DNA from 4 places in the Lysinibacillus sp. NPDC093216 genome. Region 2 is predicted to be linked to each of the others. Evidence: riboswitches for the same ligand, from Rfam matches in the RefSeq annotation. Region 2 holds a riboswitch; each other region holds the start of a gene.
The links. A riboswitch is a leader RNA that binds a small molecule or an ion and turns the genes downstream of it on or off. The one in region 2 is predicted to bind thiamine pyrophosphate.
Positions count from the first base shown of each region.

Region 1: another riboswitch for thiamine pyrophosphate. It lies ahead of ACQKOG_RS19735 (ABC transporter substrate-binding protein); the one in region 2 lies ahead of thiT (energy-coupled thiamine transporter ThiT).
Region 3: another riboswitch for thiamine pyrophosphate. It lies ahead of thiW (energy coupling factor transporter S component ThiW); the one in region 2 lies ahead of thiT (energy-coupled thiamine transporter ThiT).
Region 4: another riboswitch for thiamine pyrophosphate. It lies ahead of thiC (phosphomethylpyrimidine synthase ThiC); the one in region 2 lies ahead of thiT (energy-coupled thiamine transporter ThiT).

Region 1 is NZ_JBNNVB010000021.1:56,271-61,988, reverse strand. Features, by position in the region: gene parC (DNA topoisomerase IV subunit A) at 1-2,415, shown strand, start outside; TPP riboswitch at 2,880-2,989, shown strand; gene ACQKOG_RS19735 (ABC transporter substrate-binding protein) at 3,171-4,166, shown strand; gene ACQKOG_RS19730 (thiamine-binding protein) at 4,168-4,458, shown strand; gene ACQKOG_RS19725 (ABC transporter permease) at 4,458-5,228, shown strand; gene ACQKOG_RS19720 (ABC transporter ATP-binding protein) at 5,206-5,718, shown strand, end outside.
Region 2 is NZ_JBNNVB010000013.1:37,371-43,088, reverse strand. Features, by position in the region: gene ACQKOG_RS15145 (AAA family ATPase) at 1-1,209, shown strand, start outside; gene ACQKOG_RS15140 (DUF4870 domain-containing protein) at 1,422-1,748, opposite strand; TPP riboswitch at 1,873-1,981, shown strand; gene thiT (energy-coupled thiamine transporter ThiT) at 2,112-2,672, shown strand; gene ACQKOG_RS15130 (hypothetical protein) at 2,796-2,939, opposite strand; gene ACQKOG_RS15125 (hypothetical protein) at 2,966-3,112, shown strand; gene map (type I methionyl aminopeptidase) at 3,193-3,948, shown strand; gene ACQKOG_RS15115 (hypothetical protein) at 3,975-4,688, opposite strand; gene ACQKOG_RS15110 (polyphosphate kinase 2 family protein) at 4,891-5,718, shown strand, end outside.
Region 3 is NZ_JBNNVB010000001.1:414,566-420,283, reverse strand. Features, by position in the region: gene ACQKOG_RS02090 (hypothetical protein) at 1-260, shown strand, start outside; gene ACQKOG_RS02085 (EVE domain-containing protein) at 276-755, shown strand; gene thiW (energy coupling factor transporter S component ThiW) at 832-1,332, opposite strand; TPP riboswitch at 1,565-1,672, opposite strand; gene ACQKOG_RS02075 (MFS transporter) at 1,740-2,936, opposite strand; gene ACQKOG_RS02070 (ABC transporter substrate-binding protein) at 3,368-4,441, opposite strand; gene ACQKOG_RS02065 (ABC transporter permease) at 4,438-5,235, opposite strand; gene ACQKOG_RS02060 (ABC transporter permease) at 5,232-5,718, opposite strand, start outside.
Region 4 is NZ_JBNNVB010000018.1:99,579-105,296, reverse strand. Features, by position in the region: gene ACQKOG_RS18365 (catalase) at 1-170, shown strand, start outside; gene thiC (phosphomethylpyrimidine synthase ThiC) at 340-2,118, opposite strand; TPP riboswitch at 2,252-2,366, opposite strand; gene ACQKOG_RS18355 (AEC family transporter) at 2,781-3,710, opposite strand; gene ACQKOG_RS18350 (S-layer protein) at 4,105-5,718, shown strand, end outside.

The DNA.
Region 1 (5,718 bases), on a different contig from region 2:
GAAAAATTCCAAGATTTACCCTTAGAAGAAGTGATGGGTGACCGCTTTGGTCGCTATAGTAAATATATTATACAAGACCGCGCGTTGCCTGATGCACGTGACGGTCTTAAGCCTGTGCAACGACGTATTTTATATGCGATGTTTACAGAGGGCAATACGAACGAAAAACCATTCCGTAAATCAGCCAAAACTGTCGGTAATGTTATCGGTAATTATCACCCACATGGTGACAGCTCCGTATATGAAGCAATGGTGCGCATGAGTCAGGATTGGAAGGCGCGCCATATGCTTATTGAAATGCATGGGAATAACGGCTCTGTTGATGGTGACCCTCCGGCAGCGATGCGTTATACAGAGGCAAGGCTTTCTGCAATTGCAGCGGAAATGCTCCGTGATATTGGCAAGAAAACTGTTGAATTTGTACCGAACTTTGATGATCAGGATATGGAGCCAACTGTTTTACCTGCTCGTTTCCCGAATTTACTAGTCAACGGCTCAACTGGTATTTCGGCTGGATATGCGACAGATATCCCTCCTCACGCACTTGATGAGGTGCTAGATGGTGTTCTCATGCGCTTAGATAAGCCGAACACTACTGTTGATGAATTAATGACTGTAATTAAAGGGCCTGATTTCCCAACAGGTGGGATCATTCAAGGTGTCGATGGTATTAAAAAGGCGTATGAGACTGGTCGCGGTAAAATTATCGTGCGCGCTCAAGCAGTCGTGGAGCCAATTAAAGGTGGCAAAGAGCAAATCGTTATTACGGAATTACCGTATGATGTCAATAAAGCAAATCTTGTGAAGAAAATCGATGAACAAAGAGTGGATAAACGACTTGAAGGAATTGCAGAAATTCGCGATGAATCGGATCGTACCGGCCTACGTGTTGTCATTGAACTGAAAAAAGATGTTCCAGGACAAGGGATTTTACAATACTTGTTCAAAACAACTGATTTACAAGTAGCCTATAATTTTAATATGATTGCTATCCATAATCGTCGTCCGACAATGATGACATTGCCATTGTTACTGGATTCTTATATTGCCCATCAAAAGGAAGTTGTGACGAACCGCTCCGTTTATGATTTACAAAGGGCTAAAGATCGTTCGCATATCGTTGATGGCTTGATTAAGGCGCTTTCTATTTTAGATGAAGTTATTGCTACGATTCGTTCGTCTAATGATAAACGAGATGCGAAAACGAATTTACAGGTGAAATTTGACTTTACAGAAGTGCAATCAGAGGCGATCGTTAGCTTGCAATTATACCGATTAACGAATACAGATATCACAGAGCTTCGCCATGAACAGGATGAACTAAATAAACTGATCGCCAAGCTTGAAGGTATTCTTAATAGTGAAGCAAAGCTTGTACGTGTTATTAAACAGGAACTACTTGACATTAAAAAGCGCTTTGCAGAGCCACGTCGTTCAAAAATCGAACAAGAAATTGAAGAAATCAAAATTACGTTAGATGTCCTTGTCCCAAGTGAAGAGGTCGTAGTGACTGTCACAAAGGATGGCTATATTAAGCGTACATCTACACGTTCACATGCAGCTTCGAATGGTCAGGATTTTGCGATGAAGGATTCCGATTATTTATTATATGAAGCAAATTTAAATACACAGCATCATCTACTGCTGTTTACAAATCGAGGCAATTATATTTATCAGCCTGTCCATGAACTACCTGATATTCGTTGGAAGGATCTTGGTCAGCATATTTCTAGTATTGTGCCGACAGGGGAAGATGAATCTATTATTGCTGTATATGGTTTTGAGACATTTGAACAGGCCAATACGTATATTTTAACGGCTACGAAAGATGGACAAATTAAACGCTCACCTGTAGCAGATTATGCTGTTACACGTTATTCTAAACCAATCAAAACGATGAATGTTAAGTCAGGCGATGAAATGATTTTTGCAGGTATCGTGACAGACGAAGTAGAACTAATGTTAACAACAGATACTGCCTATGCTATTCGTTTCCCAATGGAGGAATTGCCAGTAACGGGTGTGAAAACAGGCGGTGTCAAAGGGATTACGCTGAAAGACGGAGAAGCATTAGTCGGCATCAATGTTTTACCGCCAAATGCCACGGCATATGTTGCGATTGTGACACATCGTGGTGCGGTGAAGAAAATGAATGTTGCCGAGGTAGAGATGACGAGTCGTGCAAAACGTGGCTTAAAAGTGTTAACGGAATTAAAAGCGAACCCACATCGTATCGTGGCTGTAGTCAAGGTAACTGATGAGGAACGGCTAACAATCGAAACGGAAAAAGGCGTGCAAGAGATCCTTGATGTACAAGCATTAACTCGAGCAGATCGCCATTCCAATGGCTCCTTTAAAGTGGATATAGCTACAGACGGTGCTATTTCACATGTCTTTACGGTCAAAAAAGAATAGAAATAAAACTGATTTTATAGCCCATGCTCCTTAGAGAGCTGGGCTTTTTTTCTATATAGGAATCAAAAGAAAGGGTAGGTGTATAGTGACAATAAAGTTTTTAGGCAAATTGGTGAATCGGGTGTAGCTTTACAAGTAAGTTGTTATGAAGATTACTGATTCTTATTCAACGTCTTACTACTAAAAGCAAAAATTAAAAACCACAAAAGGTTCTTGATTTGATTATCAACAATAGTATTTAACAGTGCCTATTAAAACTTCGAACAATATACCGCTTCTTGATTTCAGGAGGGGATTCCTTTTAAATAAAAAATGTTTTACCAAAAAAACGGTGAATATTCTCAGGAAATGGAATTGTTGAAGAGAAAGATGAGGCTTTAAATTATATTTACGGGGCTTTCAGAAAACAGAGCCTTGTCATTTACGGATAGATATGGGTATAATAATCACGAAAAGTTCATATGGAAAGAATGTAGGGGGGCTGGTGTTGCCAGCTGAGATTGTGTCCGATAGACGCTGACTCTTTGAACCTGATTTGGCTCGTACCAGCGTAGGGAACATCTATTCAAAAAGTAAAAGTTTTTGATATTGATTACAAAACGTCTGGGAGGAATCCTAGGCGTTTTTTATGTTTTCAGACTTTTATTCATGCACAGACTTTGGGTTTGGGTGTAAACAGACCGTGAATACGCTTTCTTCTGGTAAACACATTCATTTATGAACAATTTCACACTACTTTACTTGGAGGATTCAGCATGAAAAAATGGTTATTGATCCTGTTGGCTACACTGTTAACATTAGTGGGCTGTAGCGAAAAAGAGGATAAAAAGGATACTAAGGGATTAACAAAAGTATCAGTCGTTCTCGATTGGACACCGAACACAAATCATACAGGTTTATATGTTGCGAAAAAACTTGGCTTCTTTAAGGAGCAAGGCTTAGATGTCGATATTTTATTACCTGGCGAAACAGGTGCTGATCAGCTTGTGGCGTCTGGCAAGGCTCAGTTTGGCGTAAGTTATCAGGAAGGGATTACACAGGCCCGTGTGCAAGATGTACCTTTAGTATCGATTGCAGCGATTATTCAGCATAATACTTCTGGCTTCGCATCCATTGCATCAAAAGGCATTTCGTCACCAAAGGATTTTGAAGGTAAAACATACGGTGGCTGGGGTGCACCACTTGAAAAGGCTGTACTACAATCACTTATGCAAACAGAAAATGCGGATATTAATAAGTTAGATATTGTCAATGCAGGCGATATAGATTTCTTCACAATGATGAAAAAAGATATTGATTTTGCGTGGATCTATTATGCATGGACAGGTATCGAAGCAGAACTACGTGGCGAAAAACTGAACATGCTATATTTAACAGATTATAGTGATCAGTTAGATTATTACACGCCTGTACTCGCTACAAATGAAAAAATGATTAAGGATGATCCTGAGACGGTCAAAGCATTTGTCGCTGCTGCAGCAAAGGGCTATGAATATGCGATAATACATCCGAATGAGGCAGCTGATATTTTACTAGAAGCTGTACCTGATTTAGATAAAAACCTTGTGCATAAAAGTCAGGAATGGCTAGCAGATAAGTATCAAGACGACGCTAAACAATGGGGCGAGCAAAAGCTAGCTGTCTGGGAAAACTACGCGAAATGGATGGCCAGCAACAAAGTTTTAGAGGGCGAATTTAACGCAGTACAAGCATTTACAAACGACTTTTTACCGAAAAAGGAGACAAAGTAATATGGCAAACTCATTAATAAGTGTACAAATTATCCCGAAAACTGAAAAATATGAGGATGTGATCCCATATGTCGATGCAGCGATTGCGGTTATCGACGCTTCAGGAGTTAAATATGAAGTGCACCCGTTAGAAACGACAATGGAAGGTGAGCTACCGGTTTTATTACAAATCATTGAAAAAATGAATGACAAGATGATTGAGCTGGGCGCGATCAATGTCATCACGCAAGTGAAAATTTTATATCAGCCATCTGGTATTACAATGGGTACATTGACGGAGAAATACCAGTGATGAGGCAAGCTTTCAAACAAGGAAGGACGATAATTTTTATCGCCTTCCTCTTATTCATATGGGAACTAATTGTCCGCTTTGCTGATACTCCACATTGGCTTTTGCCTGCACCGAGTGCCATTTTGAAAGAAGGTTTTCAATCGTATGAGACGTTTGTGCCACATGCTTTAGCGACTGTTCAATTAGCACTTCTTGGTCTAGCTATCGGGATAGTATGTGGGCTAACGGTTGCCGTGCTATTACATCGTTTTACGTTTGTGCGGGAGCTATTTTATCCTATTCTGATTATGTCACAGAATGTCCCGGTGCTCGTTCTAGCACCACTCTTAATCATATGGTTTGGCTTCGGTTTATTGCCAAAGCTCATTATTATTTGTCTTGTGTGCTTTTTCCCTATTGTTATTTCGGCAATGGATGGCTTTCGTCAAACTTCGCCTGAGCTGAAGCATTATTTTAGGATGATTGGTGCAACGAAAGCACAAACCTTTTGGAAGCTTGAATGGCCTTATGCGTATCCAGCGATTTTTTCAGGCGTAAAGATTGCGGCAACCTATAGCGTCATGGGAGCTGTCATTGCGGAATGGTTAGGTGCGAAAATGGGGATTGGTGTTTATATGACATTAGCACAATCTTCATTTCGAACGGATCGCGTGTTTGTAGCTATTTTTGCTATCGTATTTTTAAGTTTACTATTATTTAGTGCTATACAATTGTTAGAAAAACTTGTTGTGAAGGGGAGAGGACTCCATGCTAAGCATTCAAAACATTGATAAATCCTTTGATGCTCTTCCGGTTATTCGCAATTTATCGTTTGAGGTCAAGGACGGGGAATTTGTGGCGATTATCGGACCGTCAGGCAGTGGAAAAAGTACACTCTTTCAATTAATTGGTGGTGTTACTTCTATTGATAAGGGTGCTATTTTATTAAACGATACAGATATCCAGAAAAAAAGAGGGACGATTGGCTATATGCCTCAGCAGCCGTGTTTATTACCATGGCGTACGATAGTAGAAAATGTCACGATGGTCGAGGAGCTTCATAGAAAACCAAACGTGAACTTGGCCAAGGAATGGTTAGACAAAGTTGGGCTTGCAGCGTTTGAAAATGCGTATCCCAATGAGCTGTCAGGGGGTATGCAACAGCGTGTATCGTTTATTCGTGCCATTGTTAGTGATAAGCCCATCTTATGCTTAGATGAGCCGTTTTCTGCACTTGATGAGTTTACAAGGCTTGAAATGCAGGCGTGGCTTTTATCGATA
Region 2 (5,718 bases):
CGTACACGAATGGAGCAGCTACAAGAAAAGCAATTAAAACTAGAGCAATATTTAGCTGAGAAGACAAAGGAATTGACTAAGGAACAAGCAATTGTGGAAGAGCAGCAAAAGCATATTCCAGAAAATCTTACGACGCTGCAAGCATTGAAACAGGCAATCGCTGATATAGGGTCACAAAAGGTTGCATTACAAACCGCGTGGAATATTAGCCAACAAAGTCTGCAATCTGCCAAGGAAGCAGCAAATAATGCTAGAATGACCGTAGAAATAGCGAAACAGGCATTTGAGGAATTAAAGCTGAAAATGGATGAAAAGCGCGAGCAATTTTCAGTAAGTATGACGGAAGCGGGCTTTGAAAACTATGAAGAATTTGCTACTGGGAAGCGAAGCATGCTGCAAATAGAAGCTTTACGGAAGGCTTGCAATGATTATGCACTACAAATCCACACATTACAGGTACAAATTACTGAGGGCGAGAAGCACCTTAAAGGGCAAGAGAAACAAGATTTAACGGTAATGGAAGAAAAGCTAGGGATGCTGCGTGTCACATATGAGGAAGCCTTCAAAGTATTGCAGCAAATGGAAGGATTTGCGAAGGCTTGTGTAGACTTTATCGAAAAAGTTGAGGAGACCGAACGGGAGATTCATTTACTTGAAAAAGAGGCAGGACGAGTGAAGGAGCTCTATGCAATGTTAAATGGACAGAATGCGAAAAAGCTGTCTTTTGAGCGTTATATTCAAATCAATTATTTAGATAAAATTACAGAGGCAGCAAATGTCCGGCTTTATCATTTATCCAACGGTCAATTTGAGCTACGACGTTCTGATCGCTTAGAAAAGCATGCTAAGCAAAGTGGGCTTGGACTAGATGTGTATGATGCTTATACAGATCAATTACGAGATGTGAAAACACTATCAGGGGGAGAAAAGTTTAATGCTTCTTTAAGTCTTGCCCTTGGGATGGCAGATGTCATTCAAAGCTTTCAAGGTAATATCCGCATTGAAACGATGTTTATTGATGAGGGCTTCGGTTCTCTCGATGAAGAAGCATTAAATAAGGCGATTGATACGCTTATTGATTTACAAGATTCCGGACGCATGATTGGAGTCATTTCACACGTTGCAGAGTTAAAAGCTACAATGCCTGCTGTGTTGCATGTTGAAAAAGCAATGAACGGTCACAGTCAAACATATTTTGAAGTGAAATAACAAAGAGGCGTATTTCTGTTTATATGGAAATACGCCTTTTTTGTTATTTTTTTGTTACGTTAGGATTTGTTCCTTTTTTTGCAGCGATTACTTTTTTGACAATCGGGATAACGATAGGTGCTAATTTTACAGCGGTTTTAACAACTTTAGATACTTTCACAAAATAACAGCTCCTTAAGTACTATCTGTTTAAGGAGAGGTTGAGATGAAACTTATCGGATCACGCGAACAGCCTGAACAATATTCCAAATAACGACTCCTAATGAAACGAGAATGTAAATTGCGAATGAAGCAAACCAAATGATAAGAAAATTATTACTACCGTCAAAATTGGTGTTGAATGATAAAGTTGAGAAGACAAAGACTGCAAAGAATATGATTCCGAATGCGACTGGAATTATATGCGAAATCAGTGCTCGAATAGAGTGCCTCTTTACGTCGCTATCTTTTGTAACAAAGTAAACGACTAATGGCACAATAAAGGGTGCGAATAAAATACTGAGATAACTAAAGGCAGATAAAATTTTTTGGTTCTCCATAGTAGTACCTCCTTTTTTAATATTTACGCATGAAAAACGATAAAGTTTCAAAAAAAAATGTGGAAGAGGTTGTAATCGTAACAGTGTTTGCGTACAATGAGGTTGTTCAATTAAATTAAGATGTAACGACCACAAGGGGAGCTGATGATGTCAGCTGAGACTGGGCACGTAATGCCTTGACTCTTCGAACCTGTAAGTTAACACTTGCGTAGGGATTGTGGATAGAAACCGACACTTTTACGATGTGAGGCTCTGTCCTGGCATCGTTTTTTTATCTTTATTGATGCCAGATAGGGACATATTTGCCAACTGATTTCTATTCCTGCTCTTGTATCCTACATCGGAACAAAGGAGAGAATATTTATGGACAATAAAAAACTTTTAATGCTTGTGGAGATTGCGATATTCGCAGCGATTGGCCTTGTACTAGATCAGGTTTCCTTTAAAGTATGGGCACAAGGCGGCTCTGTTAGTCTAGTGATGGTACCAATAATTTTAATAGCATTCCGCTGGGGCCTTATTCCTGGCCTGACAACGGGATTACTTATTGGTGTGATGCAAACAATGTTTGGCGCCTATATTATACATTGGCTACAAGGATTACTTGATTATGGTGTTGCCTTTACAGTAGTAGGCTTGGCGGCCGTTGTTCGCCGACCAGTGCTCGATGCTGCCAAAGATTTAAACAAAAAGAAAATGGCACTTTATATTATTGTAGGAACTGTATTAGCGGGCTTTTTACGTTATGCAGCACATACCATTGCGGGCGCTGTATTTTTCTCAGAGTATGCTGGCGATCAAAATGCGTGGATTTATTCAATCATCTACAATGGAACATATATGCTACCAGCAACGATTTTAACAGCGATTGTCGGTGTTCTACTATTTACAGCAGCACCTCAATTAATGCAACGAAAATCATAATTAGTATGCCCTTCACATAAGTGGAGGGTTTTATTATTATTGAAACTAGAACACCCACCTTTTATACCCTAAAAAGAATCCAAAAGGCGGAGGATTTTTAGAGCTAGATAGGGATGGCATTTGTTAAAACGTATCCATGGATATAGTTGATTGGAGTGGAGACTGGGCGACTCTTTGGGGATTAGCAATAGAGGAACGGAGGCTAAAACCATCACGTCCTGTGATAACGCCTTCGTGACCAACATCCTGTTGGCCTAAGCGGCTCATCGGACGCCCCCAGGAAGCTTTGCTCTGTGCGAAAGCGAAGCGACAGCAACAAATGTGTTTCTGTAGCGAAAGCAAAGCGTCAGCTACAAAGCGCCCAGTCGGAACGGAAATCAACCCCACGCTATAGTGAAGAGCCTGTTTTTCAGCACTTTACAATTCATGATGGCATATAATATTTAAAGCGTTTAGCGTTTTTTGTATAAAAAGTTATGTTATATTAATGAATAGACATTAGATGAAAGGGACGTTAAAAATGATTGTAAAAACGCAAGAAGAGATTGAAGCATTTAAAAAAATCGGCCGTATTTGTGCTGAAATTCGTGAGGCAATGAAGGCTGCTACAAAACCAGGTGTAACAACACTTGAATTAGATGAAATTGCAGGTCGTATGTTTGCAGAAGCAGGAGCAATTTCTGGACCTAAAGGGGAGTATGATTTCCCAGGATACACATGTATTAGTGTGAATGAGGAAGTCGCACATGGTATTCCAGGTAAACGTGTGATTAACGAGGGAGATATCGTAAATATTGATGTATCTGGTTCATTAAATGGCTATTTTGCTGATACGGGCATTTCATTTGTAGTTGGTGATGGCTATGAGGATAAAGAAAAGTTATGTCGCGTAGCTAAAAGTGCTTTCGACCGTGCGATGACAAAAGTAAAAGCTGGATCAAAATTAAACCAAATCGGTAAAGCTGTTGAGCGTGAAGCATATGCCAATGATTTAACAGTGATTATGAACCTAACAGGTCATGGTTTAGGTCGTTCTTTACACGATGAGCCAAATCATATTTTAAACTACTACGATGCTTGGGATTCAACAATTATGAAAGAAGGCATGGTGCTTGCAGTCGAGCCATTTATCTCAGCGAAAGCGGAGCATATTGTAGAGTCAGGTGATGGCTGGACATTCGTTACGCCAGACAAATCATTAGTTGCTCAAATCGAGCATTCAATTATCGTTACTAAAGACAAACCAATTATTTTAACTTCTCTAGATGAACAATAAAAAAGCTAAAAATCCTGCTAACCAATTTATTTTTGGTAGGCAGGATTTTTTTTAATAAATAATATACCGACAAGTAGCACTCCGCATAAAAACAAGGCTGCAGTTGTCACAAGTAGCTCATCAAAACCATTATGTAATGCGACCCCGATATAGGACCAGATAAATACACTTGGGTAGATAATATCAAAATAATGGAATCCAATATGTAGCGCTATTGCTGCTCCAACTGTTAGTAAAATAACTGCCCAAAGTGGATCACTAAGGCCAAGACCATTCCATTGATAAGATGTTAGCGTAAAGCTTACATTTGTCATTAGGCTAAATGTAACCCAGGCTAAATAAATCGAGAAGGGTATACGACCTGTGAGTGAATTATTGCTGAGAGGGTACGTTTTGTACAACTTAAATAAATACAGTACTAAAGCAAACGTACTGATAATTGACATGATAAATAGTTCGTGATGCCAAACAACAATTGCTAACGCCTGCATAATACATATGCTACTATAGAGAACAGTCTGTTGAATAGATGTCTTTTTTAGGTTCATGACTAACCAATAACCAAGTAACATGTAAACCACAATCCAAATCATATAACTAACATTAAACGGTGCAAATATTACTGGAAAACGATTTAAGATCTCTAAAAAAGAATGATCGTTTATTTTCATGAAATAGGATGAAAAGGTTAGGATGAGTGAGACAATAAAAGTTATTGTCATCAAAAAAAATCGAGGCATGTTTTCTCTCCCTTCGTGTTAAATTGTATAGGGAAAAGACAAATAAGTATAGGACTGTAACATTATATTTTCATTATAACGGAAATTTCCAACAATGTATCGTGTTGTTTCGTTAAAAATATCTACAATTTACCATTTGAATAGTTATTCATATATTTCTTTAGTACAATGAGAATATTCAAATGTAAGGAGTGAAGTTTTAATGACTCAAAATTTAAATGATCTAGATTTATCAGTTAAACTGGATAAGAAAATGTATAAAAAGAAATTAAAAGTACTCCAATATGAAATGTTAAATGCTCAACAGTTTTTATTAAAAAATAAAATTGGGTTAATTTTAGTTTTTGAAGGTATGGATGCTGCTGGCAAGGGAGGCGCTATTAAGCGTCTAATTGAACGTGCCGATCCACGTGGCTATGTCGTGCATCCAATTGCAGCACCTCAGCCTCATGAACTACGCTATAATTATTTACAACGTTTTTGGCGAAAGCTGCCACAGCATGGACAAATCGCTATTTTTGATCGCTCATGGTATGGTCGTGTATTAGTTGAGCGTATTGAAGGATTTGCAACAACAGAAGAGTGGTCTCGTGCATACGAAGAAATTAATAATTTTGAAAAGATTTTAACATCAGGAGATTATATTGTTATTAAGTTTTGGCTTCAAGTATCTGATGAGGAGCAGCTTAATCGTTTTAAAGAACGTGAAGAGGATCCGTATAAGTCTTGGAAGCTAACAGATGAAGATTGGCGAAATCGTGAAAAAACACCTCAGTATATAGAAGCTGCGAATGAAATGTTTGAGAAGACCGATAAGAAAAGTGCGCCATGGGTTCTAGTACCAGGTGACGATAAACAATATGCTCGTGTACAGGTGTTGCAAGAAACATTAGCACATATTGAACGTGAGGCAAAAAAACGTGGCCTTCATTTAACGAATGTATTAGGCAAAGCACATTTAGAAGATGCTGAATCATCTAGCCTTGAATTGCTAGAGGAGAAGCCTAAAAAACAAAAACAAAAAGTGAAA
Region 3 (5,718 bases), on a different contig from region 2:
CTGATATGTATGTAGATCATGGAGAATTAAAAAATTTTAAAGGTGAAATTTTTAAAGGAAGAAAAGAAATACAAAACTTTTACACGTCACCTATGCCAAAAGGCTTTAAATTAACTATCCAAAATATTGATGGTGATGATACAGAATGTATTGCTACAGTTTTAACTACTTGGGATGGTTTGCCAAACCCAGTGATTCTGGAAGAAAGGTTGATTCTTGAAAATGAAAAAATAAAATCGTTGGCGATGATTCCAAAATAAAAGGGGGCGGAAGCTATGTCATTAAATCCTAATAAAAATTCCCTTCCTACACCTGAAAGAGACACGAAATATTGGATTGGTGTGGTATCTCTTAATCATGTGCAAAAAGGGGTTGAGGGAGGATTCGGCCAGTTATGCCATGGTAAAGAAAGACCTTTGAAACGAATGCAAAAAGGAGACTGGATCATTTATTATTCTCCTAAAAAAAGTCTAGATGGTAATGAGCCTGTAAGAGCATTTACCGCAATTGGAAGAGTGAAGGACGAGCGAATATACGAGTTCCAAATGGCAGAAAATTTTATTCCTTTTAGAAGAGATATAGACTTTTATAAAGATGCAAAAGCTGTGCCAATAAAAAGGATCTTAGATTATTTAGAGTTTGTAGAGGACAAATCCAAATATGGCTATAAATTTAGATTTGGTCATTTTGAAATAAGCAAAAAAGACTTTTTATTAATTGCTCATGAAATGGGATTACCGTTGAAGTATGGGTGAATTGGAACAAAAAACGTTACTTTCTTAATTAATTGTCATTAAAGAAAGTAACGTTTTTAAATTGCTTTAAATCAAGTTATTTAAGCTGAGTGTTAAGGTTAGTTACAAATACTGTCTTACGCAAATTGCTAGCAACGACAATGCCTAGCATAGCACCAATGGTACTTGAAGTTAAAAAGGCTGGCATGAAAAATAAAGCAGCAACGGATGTCCCCATTAATAAATGCGCGTAAGGTACTGCGATAAGTGAGGCAATGATACCTGTCCCCAACATTTCACCGACTCCTGCAAGCCATTGCTTATCGCTGTATTTATAGGCAAGAGCTGCACATAGAGCGCCAATAACACTGCCAGGTATAGCTAGTAATGAGCCTGTGCCTGTTAAAATACGAATAATGGCTGTGACAAAGGCGACCATAACAGTAGGAACTGGACCAAGAATGATAGCACCGATAACATTAATGGCATGTTGGACAGGGTAGGCACGCGCAATCCCCGTTGGTATTGAAACGAAGGTAGAACCTGCTACGGCAATTGCTACTAATAAGGCCATGATTGTTAATTTTCGAATTGACATAATTTCCACTCCTTTGAAATGTGAATTTTATAGTTAGCGCCGCTAAACAGGAGAGTTCCGCCGCTAAAGCTATGAGAAGCGCCGCTAAAGTGGAGAATACCGCCGCTAAGCCAGTGAGAATGGCCGCTAAACAGGAGAGTTCCGCCGCTAAGCTAGAGAGAAGCGCCGCTAAAGCGTAAAAAAGCCGCTTCCTAAAAAACAATAGGAAGCGGCCTTGTATCTACATAGTAAAAAGCAAGTGTCGGCACTTCCCTCCGCTAGTGTGAACTAGATCAGGTTCAAAGGGTCCGTATATGATCATATACGTCTCAGCCTTTTAAAGACTCCCCTAGTGGTAATTAATAGAATTTTTAGTTTTTCACATATTAATGTAGCATACTACTAAAAATAGTCAATAACTTTTCAGACTATTTTGTATCAGGATGCATAAGATGTGGTGCTTTTTTCATTGTCCAAATAAGGGCAAGGAAGAAACAAGCCATTAAAATAATAGACCCGAATATATAAGGACTGTTCATATTCCAATCGAATAATATACCTGCTAGAGCTGGACCAATCATATTACCAAGACTCATATAAGCATTGTTCAGACCAGCTGCATAGCCCTGTTCATTCTCAGCAAGCTTTGAAATCAATGTGTTGACGGCTGGGCGAATCAATGTCGTAGCTGTAGAGAAGATGGTCGCTACAATTAAAATAAGTGCAAAACCAGATGCGAATAATATTAAGAAAATCGAAACGGCTGCAATAAATAAATTGACTAACACTACTTTCATTTCGCCGAAGCGATTAAACAGCGGTGTAATAACAAACATCTGTACAACAACACCAAAAGCGCCGCCCATAACTAATATAATGGCGATATCAGTAGGTGTGTAATTAAACTTGTCTGTAACAAATAATGATAATGTTGTTTGGAAGTTAGCAATCCCGAAAGAGAATACAAGCATGATAATTAGCATGACAAAATAAGGCATTCGGACTGAACGGGCCATCTGCTTTGCAAGATTATCCTGCTTCTGTGCTTTTTTAGCAGTGTTCGGTTTTGTAGCAGGCAATAAAAAGAACGATAAAATAGCTGCTAAGATAGCTGCACATCCAGCAGTATAAAACGGAAAATGCAAACTAACTTTTGAGAGGAATCCGCCAATACCTGGTCCGATCATAAAACCAAAGGACATTGCTGCCCCTATCATCCCCATACCTTTTCCGCGTTCCTCGTACGTTGTGATGTCAGCCACAAATGCCATTATAGGAGGTGCCACAAATGCAGATCCAAGGCCACCTAAAAAGCGTGCCAAGAAGAGCATCCACACATCTGTAGAAAGTCCGAATCCAATTTGTGCAAGTCCTGTTACGATAAGGCCGAAAATAATGAGATTTTTACGACCGTATTGATCGGAAAGATTCCCAGCAATTGGAGAAAATACGAATTGTGCTAAGGCGAACGTTGCAATCAACATGCCAAGTACTTGTCCTGCAGCACCAAATAGTTTTAAATAATCAGGCATGACAGGAATAATAATTCCGATACTCCCCATTGCGATAAACATATTAAACATTAAAATATACAAAGCCGCCTTGTTAGACTTCTGCTGGGTCATCGAATACCCCTTTCTTTAATCAAATATACTACAGTCTACCACAAGGCTTGTACGTTTGCTATTGACTATAAGTCTGAGATTTAGTAGTAAGGTTATGAGGATTCTATTGATCAAATAAAATAAGCGTGTTGATTTCCGTTCCGGCTGGGCGCTTTCCTGGGGGCGTCCGATGAGCCGCTTCGCTTCGCTGCAGGGTCTCATCTGTGACGCTGATCCCCAAGAGTCGCCCAGCCTCCACTCCAATCAACTTATAACATGATATAGTTTTAACAATTATCAGTCCTATCTATTAGAGATGAGTCGATAAAAGGAATCTTTTATTGATATTTTGCTTGTTTATCCATTTTTAAAAATAGTTTACCTTCAGCTAAACGAAAAAGCTGTTCTCAACGTTACTAACGTGAGAACAGCTTTAAATGGGTTAAAATAGGTTATCGAATACTCATTTTAAATTCCAAGAACAGCTCATTATATTTGCCTAAGTAATCAGGACCTAAGTTTTTATAAACTTCTAATGTTTTACGTTGTTCTTCAGTAGGATAGAAGCGTTTATCAGATACAACTTCTTTATCCATTAACTTCATCGCTGCAATATTAGGGGTAGAATAGCCTACATAATCAGCGTTTTTAGCACCCGATTCAGCTTTCAGCATAAAGTTAATGAAAGCATGTGCACCATCAATATTTTTTGACGTTTTTGGGATAACCATATTGTCAAACCATAAGTTTGAGCCTTCTTTTGGTACAGCGAAGTCTAAATCTTCATTTTCTGATAACATGTCTGCTGCTTGACCAGACCAAGTGAGTGCCACAGTAGCTTCATTATTAACCATCAACGGTGTAATTTCATCCCCGATAATGGCTTTAACATTTGGCGCCAATGTGATTAGTTTATCAGTAGCTTTACGTAGCTCCTGGTCATCTAAAGAGTTGAGAGAGTAGCCAAGACTGTTTAAGCCCATACCAATCACCTCACGTGCACCGTCTACTAAAAAGACTTTACGCTTTAATGAAGGATCCCATAAGTCCTTCCAAGATGAGAAGTCTAAATTTCCAACGAGCTTTGGATTATAGACAATGCCGACTGTTCCCCAGAAATATGGGACAGAATATTTATTGTCCTTATCAAATGGTAAATCTAAAAAATAAGGATCAATATTTTTAAAATTAGGGATTTTCGTTTTATCTAAAGGAATAAGTAAGTTTTCTTCCTTCATTTTTTCAATCATATATTCAGAAGGTACTGCGATATCGTAAGCTGTACCACCTTGTTGAATTTTTGTCATCATTGCTTCATTTGAATCGAACGTTTCATAAATGACGTGAATGCCTGTTTCTTTTTCAAATTGCTTCAGCAAATCCGGGTCTATATATTCTCCCCAGTTAAAGATCGTTAACGTATCTTTACCACTTTTACCACCACCGGCACTTAGGGCGTCAGCAGCATAGAACAAAAGGGCGGAAACGACAAGGATTGCGACTGTTGCTTGAATTAATTGCTTCATTGAGTTCCCCCCGTTCTTTTACTAGCGCGGCTTGTAATGAAGTAATAGCCAACTACGACGATAACCGTTACAAAGAATACTAAACCAGAAATAGCGTTAACCGTTAAGGAAATACCGGCACGTGCCATTGAGTAAATTTCAACAGATAAAGTACTAAAGCCGTTACCTGTCACGAAAAATGTTACCGCAAAATCATCTAGAGAATATGTTAAGGCAAGGAAGAACCCTGCAAAAATACCAGGTTGAATATACGGTAAAATAACACGCATCATGACATCTTTTTTCGTTGCTCCCAAATCTAATGCAGCATCGATTAATGATTTATTCATTTCTAATAGTTTCGGTAAGACCATCAGTACAACAATTGGGACGCTGAACGCTACATGTGCTATTAACACAGAAGTAAATCCTAATTTAATACCAATCATTGTGAATAAAATTAAGAAGCTTGCACCAATAATGACATCCGGGCTCACAATTAACACATTGTTTAAAGAAAGTAGTGTATTGCGCATTTTTGCATCTTTAACAGTGACAATGCCAATTGCTCCTAGTGTCCCAATGATTGTAGAAATCAATGCAGAGAGTAATGCCACGATCACTGTATTAATTAGAATTACGAGTAGACGTGAATCCTCAAATACGGCTTTATAATGTTCTAACGTAAAGGACTCAAAATTATTCATTGATCCGCCACTATTGAACGAATAGAAGATTAAATAGAAGATAGGTGCATACAAAACGATAAAAACAATCGCTAAATACACTCTTGCTGTAGCAGATAGTTTTTTCATCGTACGCGACCTCCTTTATCCTTTTTCTGTCCTGTAATTAACATAACGATGACCATGAATAAAATTAAGAAAACAGCAATTGTTGAACCCATTCCCCAGTTTTGGGTTACAAGGAATTGTTGTTCAATAGCTGTACCCAGTGTAATAACACGATTTCCTGCAATTAAACGAGTGATCATGAAAAGTGATAATGCAGGAATAAATACAACTTGAATACCTGATTTAACACCGTCCATTGTTAAAGGCAATATAACGCGACGGAATGTAGTAAAGGCAGATGCCCCCAAATCACGTGCGGCATAAACAAGAGCCGGATTTAAACGATCCAATGAGTTGAAAATCGGTAAAATCATAAATGGAATAAAAATATAAACGGATACGAACACAAAGCTAATGTCAGTGAATAGCATTTGCTTCGGATCAAAACCAAATACTTCGATAAATGCATTTAATGGACCGTACAAGCCGAAAATCCCGATAAAG
Region 4 (5,718 bases), on a different contig from region 2:
ATACTGCTAATGATATGGCACCAGTTGAAGAGTTCATCAAACGTCGTCATATCCTGCACTGCTATTTAGCTGATCCAGCATATGGTGAAGGTGTAGCAAAAGCTATGGGTCTTTCATTGGAAGGTATGGATCTTTCAAACCCATACGAAAAACAACCAACAAACGTTTAATTTATTTCAGCAAACAAACATTTGCTGAGGCATAATTGATTTTTTCCACTTATTATTGATATCCAAATCCAACTTTTTACTCCATGTGAAGGGCAACTTCACATGGAGCTTTTTTATCTTAATGACCAAAAAAGGCTTGTGTCTAGTAGACACAAGCCCGCTCTAATAATTATTGATAAATTTGACTGCCTGCCTTTTTAAATTCCTTTGCCTTTTCCTGCATACCTTGGTGGATCGCTTCAGTCGTATTTAAATCTTGATCTTTTGCATAATTACGAATATCTTGTGAGATTCTCATACTACAAAACTTAGGTCCACACATTGAACAGAAGTGCGCAGTTTTCGCTCCTTCTGCAGGCAACGTTTCATCGTGGTATTCGACCGCACGCTCTGGATCTAACGAAAGATTGAATTGATCGCGCCAGCGGAATTCAAATCGTGCCTTAGATAGTGCATCGTCACGCTGCTGTGCTCCCGGATGCCCTTTCGCCAAATCTGCCGCGTGTGCAGCAATTTTATACGTAATAACCCCTACGCGAACATCCTCACGATTTGGTAAGCCGAGATGCTCTTTAGGCGTCACATAACATAGCATCGCTGTACCATACCAACCGATCATCGCAGCACCGATAGCTGATGTAATATGGTCATAGCCAGGAGCAATATCTGTTGTTAACGGCCCTAAAGTATAGAAAGGTGCTTCCTTACACACCTCTAACTGCTTATCCATATTTTCTTTAATAAGATGCATTGGAACATGTCCCGGTCCTTCTACCATCACCTGTACATCATGCTTCCAGGCAATTTGCGTTAATTCCCCTAGCGTATCTAGCTCCGCAAATTGAGCCTCATCATTTGCATCTGCTATAGAACCCGGACGTAAACCATCACCTAAAGAGAAGGCTACATCATAGGTTTTCATAATTTCACAGATTTCTTCAAAATGAGTATATAAAAAGCTCTCTTGATGGTGATATAAACACCACTGCGCCATAATCGAGCCTCCACGGGACACTATGCCTGTTACACGATTAGCCGTTAATGGCACATAGCGCAGTAATACCCCTGCATGAATCGTGAAGTAATCAACACCTTGCTCAGCCTGTTCGATTAACGTATCACGATACACTTCCCACGTTAAATCCTCTGCCACACCATTTACTTTTTCTAGCGCTTGATAAATCGGCACCGTTCCTACTGGCACCGCGGCATTACGGATAATCCATTCACGTGTCGTATGAATATGCTTACCAGTAGATAAATCCATAATGTTATCAGCACCCCAGCGTGTAGCCCACGTCATTTTTTCTACCTCTTCTGCAATAGAGGATGACACTGCTGAATTGCCAATATTGGCGTTAATTTTCACGTGGAAGTTACGTCCAATAATCATCGGCTCTGCCTCAGGGTGATTAATATTAGATGGCAAAATAGCACGTCCTGCAGCGATTTCTGAGCGCACAAATTCCGGGTCCATATTTTCACGTATCGCTACAAATTCCATTTCTGGAGTAATAATTCCCTTTCGTGCATAGTGAAGCTGTGTTACATTTTTACCTTTCTTCGCGCGTAAAGGCTTTCTAGATAATTCCGGAAAAACATTTTCATTCATTCGCGGATCATCAGCTTTACGGAATCCATTATCTTCTGGCTTGATAGTACGACCTTCGTATTCTTCAACATCACCGCGTTCTTTGATCCATGCACTACATAAAGCTGGCAATCCTTTCGTAATATCCACCTTATACGCAGGATCAGTGTACGGGCCGCTCGTATCATAAACACGTACTGGCGCATTTTCCTCTTCACCAAAGCTTCCTGTCGTTGGACTTAGAGCAATTTCACGCATTGGCACTAAAATATCTGATTGAGATCCTTCTACGTAAACTTTTTTACTTCCTTCAAAACTGGACATAATCGTAATATTCTTGTCGCTAACTGTTGTCATAAACTACTTCGCTCCCTTTTACATTTATATAAGGACCGAATCTAGCTCACCCAAACAAAGACAAAAGCCGAATCCAAAAAATTTTGGATCCGGCTAAGAATGTAAAGGTATAGTTATTGCAAATAACATTGAGTGCAATAATGGTTAACTTTCCCACGCTGGTATGAGCCAGATCAGGTCCAAAGGGTCAAGAAACCTCTATGCGTTTCCCTCTCAGCCTGACTCATCAGACTCCCCTAGTTAATGCTATTAAGTTTGATGATAGTGTAGCAGATATTGCTAATAGATGGAAGCTTCATTTGATTATTTTTGGCACATTCATCAAGAATCAGCTTCTGATTAGACTTCGGAGCGTATGCGAAACAGCTCATCGGACGCCCCCAGGAAGCTTTGCTCTGCGCAAAAGCGAAGCGTCAGCTACAAATGTTTTCTGTAGCGAAAGCAAAGCGTCAGCTACAAAGCGCACAGCCGGAACGGAATTCAACTTCACGTTATTCGATGAATTCATATACTTTGAAGATTTATCGGAACAAAATCTCATTTTATCGGAACAATTTTAACTTTTATCGGAATATTATCTTGTTTTATCGGAACAATTTTAACTTTTATCAGAACAATTTCAGTTTTTATCAACTATGGGCAATCAAATGAGCACCTAGCCATTAGGTAAACAACAGTTCCGCTACATAAATCACGATTGTCACTGTAATACAGCTTACAATCGTTGAAAATAAAACTGTTTGTGCAGCAGTTGCCGATTCTACGTCATATTCTAATGCCAAACTTGAGCTATTTCGCGACGTCGGGAACGAACTAGCTATAAAAAGTGATTGTGCCACGACACCGTCAAGACCAAGCGCAAAAATGATAAACAATGCTACGGTTGGCCCTATGACTAGTCGCGTAAAACAGCTAATGAATACCACTTTATTGAACATGGATTTGATTTCAAGCTGGGATAGTTGTGCCCCTAAAGTTATTAATGCTACAGCGATAAAGCCATCTGCCACATGATCTATCGGAATTCTTACAAACTGTGGAATAGCAATATTAAAATAGTTCATTGCCACACCAATAATAAGTGCATGAATAATAGGCATTTTGAGGAAGTCTTTCACAATAGACATGCCCGATTTTGTTGAAGAGATTAAATTATACAAGCCGTAAGTGTAGGTCGTCATATTTTGAAATATTACAAGAATGACCTGAATTGCTACTCCAATCGGCTGGGTCACAAAAATCATCTGTGCAACCGGAATACCATAGTTACCTGAATTAATTAGGACAACACTATTTTTAAACACTGCCGCCTCTGTTTTTACTAAACCGAGTCCCTTTGCTAGAAAGTGACTAAGCACCATTTGGCTTCCGATAAAGAGTAGGATAAATAACGCAACTTCCCCAAGTACAGACAGCTCTATACTCGTTTCATATAAATTCACAAAAACAGCTGCTGGCATGAAACAATATGTAATAAGTTGGGATAACGCCTTTAAATTAAAGCGAAATTTCTTTTGTAAAACTGCGCCAAGTACTAGAAGCACTAAAATCGGAGCTACAATTTGAAAAAATATCATACCGAGATACACCATAGTGATGTCCCCCTTCCCTCTCCTATAGTAGTGCTGTTTTTATGCTTGGTCAATGTACTTCAAAATCAACTCACCGCTCATATCAAGGCATTTTTTCTGAACACACTGAACTAATACAGTGTCTTTAATAGATGGTAAAAGTTATCTTTCGGAACGTTATAGCGCTTGAAATGAGCGTGATTTCCGCACCAAATTACCAAGTTTCGCGCAAAAAAAAACCGCACTTCACTTTCAGATTTTCTGAAATAATTAAGGATTCTTAAAAACGAACGATACAGAAAAAGGGACTACATTTCATTTAAGAATAATAAATAGTAAAATATACCCTTTATGTACTAAATTAGAGAAATATATGATATATTATCCATTAAATACGATGATCGGAGTGACTAAAATGAAGAATAAAGTATTAACGACTTTTATGGCAACTGCTATTACAGCAACCCTAGTATCACCAATGTCAACTGCAGATGCCGCTTCAAATGATTCATCTTTAAACCACTCAATTCAAATGGATGGGCAGGTAGCTGCAGCCAAAACAAAGGGGCAAACTGTTACCATTAACAACGTCACTAAAGAGAAAGTACTTACATCCAATGGCCAATTTAAAATTAGTCAGTCGCTGAAACCTCTCTTTAAAACAGCGAATAGCACTGCATTGAAGAATGCCCAAGCTACAATTGTAGTAAAAAACGGCGAAATTACGAGCATTACAGAACTAACATTAACTAAAGCTGGCACTGACAATAAAGCGGTATATTTTGATGGTGGTGACGCACAAATTGAAGGAAGCCTAACTGTAAATGCGGATTATGTAAAGGTTCAAAATGTAAACATTAAAGATAAGCTTATTGTAACTAATCTTGTGAAGAAGGCCATTACAATTGATAACGTTGCTATTGGGGATACAATTACTTTTAAGCCTTTATTGACTAGAAATATTAATTGGTTAAATGTTTCCCTAAAAGATATTAAATCTCCAAACATTAACTTGGAGCGCACTAAAGTAAATGTGACTTCTGACAAAGCTATTTCAAAAATCGATGTAGTTGGTAAAGTTGCAGCATTTGAAGTTACAGCCAATGTTGATAAGCTTACAATCGATGTTGAGAATGATTTTAGCCTTTACGGAGAAGGTAAAATTGAACAAGTGATCGTCAAACACGGGGCAAAGGTGGCATTAGATTCAGGACACCTAATTAACAAGGTGCAGGTGGATGATAAAAAAGCCTCTGTGATATTACCTGTGGTGAATAAAAATGAGCTTAGTAATTTAGTAGCTATACCTCCGTACGTTGCCGTATCCGTTAATGGATATGACGTTTTAACAACTGAAAGATGGACGACGCAGGCTGAACGTACAGCATTCGAATATGCCTTAAGCAGCGCAAGAGCAGTAGCTAATAATTCCAACGCCTCTCAGGAACAAGTAAACAATGCTATTACACAATACAGAATTGCATTAACCGTTTATCAAGCTGTGCAAAAAACTGGAACAAAATATGGTTATAGCGATAAGTCTTCATTACAATCAACGATTAATTCTATTCAGTATGTAACGGTTTCTTGGAACAATGGTAATGATATAGCATCATATGTACCTTGGACGACGCAAAGTGAGAAGGATGCTCTTACCTCTGCCGTTTCATCGGCTCAGTACGTTGTAAATAATAGCCATGCAACGCAGTCTGATATCACCAATGCTATTAGCAATTTAAACTACGCTATCACTGTTTATAAGAGCGCTCAAAAATATGGTACTTATCAATACAATGCCGATCGATCTGACCTTTTATCACTTATTAACTCTGTTCAGTATGTAACCGTCTCTGTGAATGGATCTGAACTATCCTCCAATGTAATTTGGACGACGCAAAGTGAAAAAGACGCTCTAGTTTCTGCTGTTTCATACGCACAAAGTACTGCAAATAATAGTTCTTCGTCTCAATCAGATATTTCGTATGCATATAGTTACTTATATAATGCCATTTCAACATATAGGGGTAAT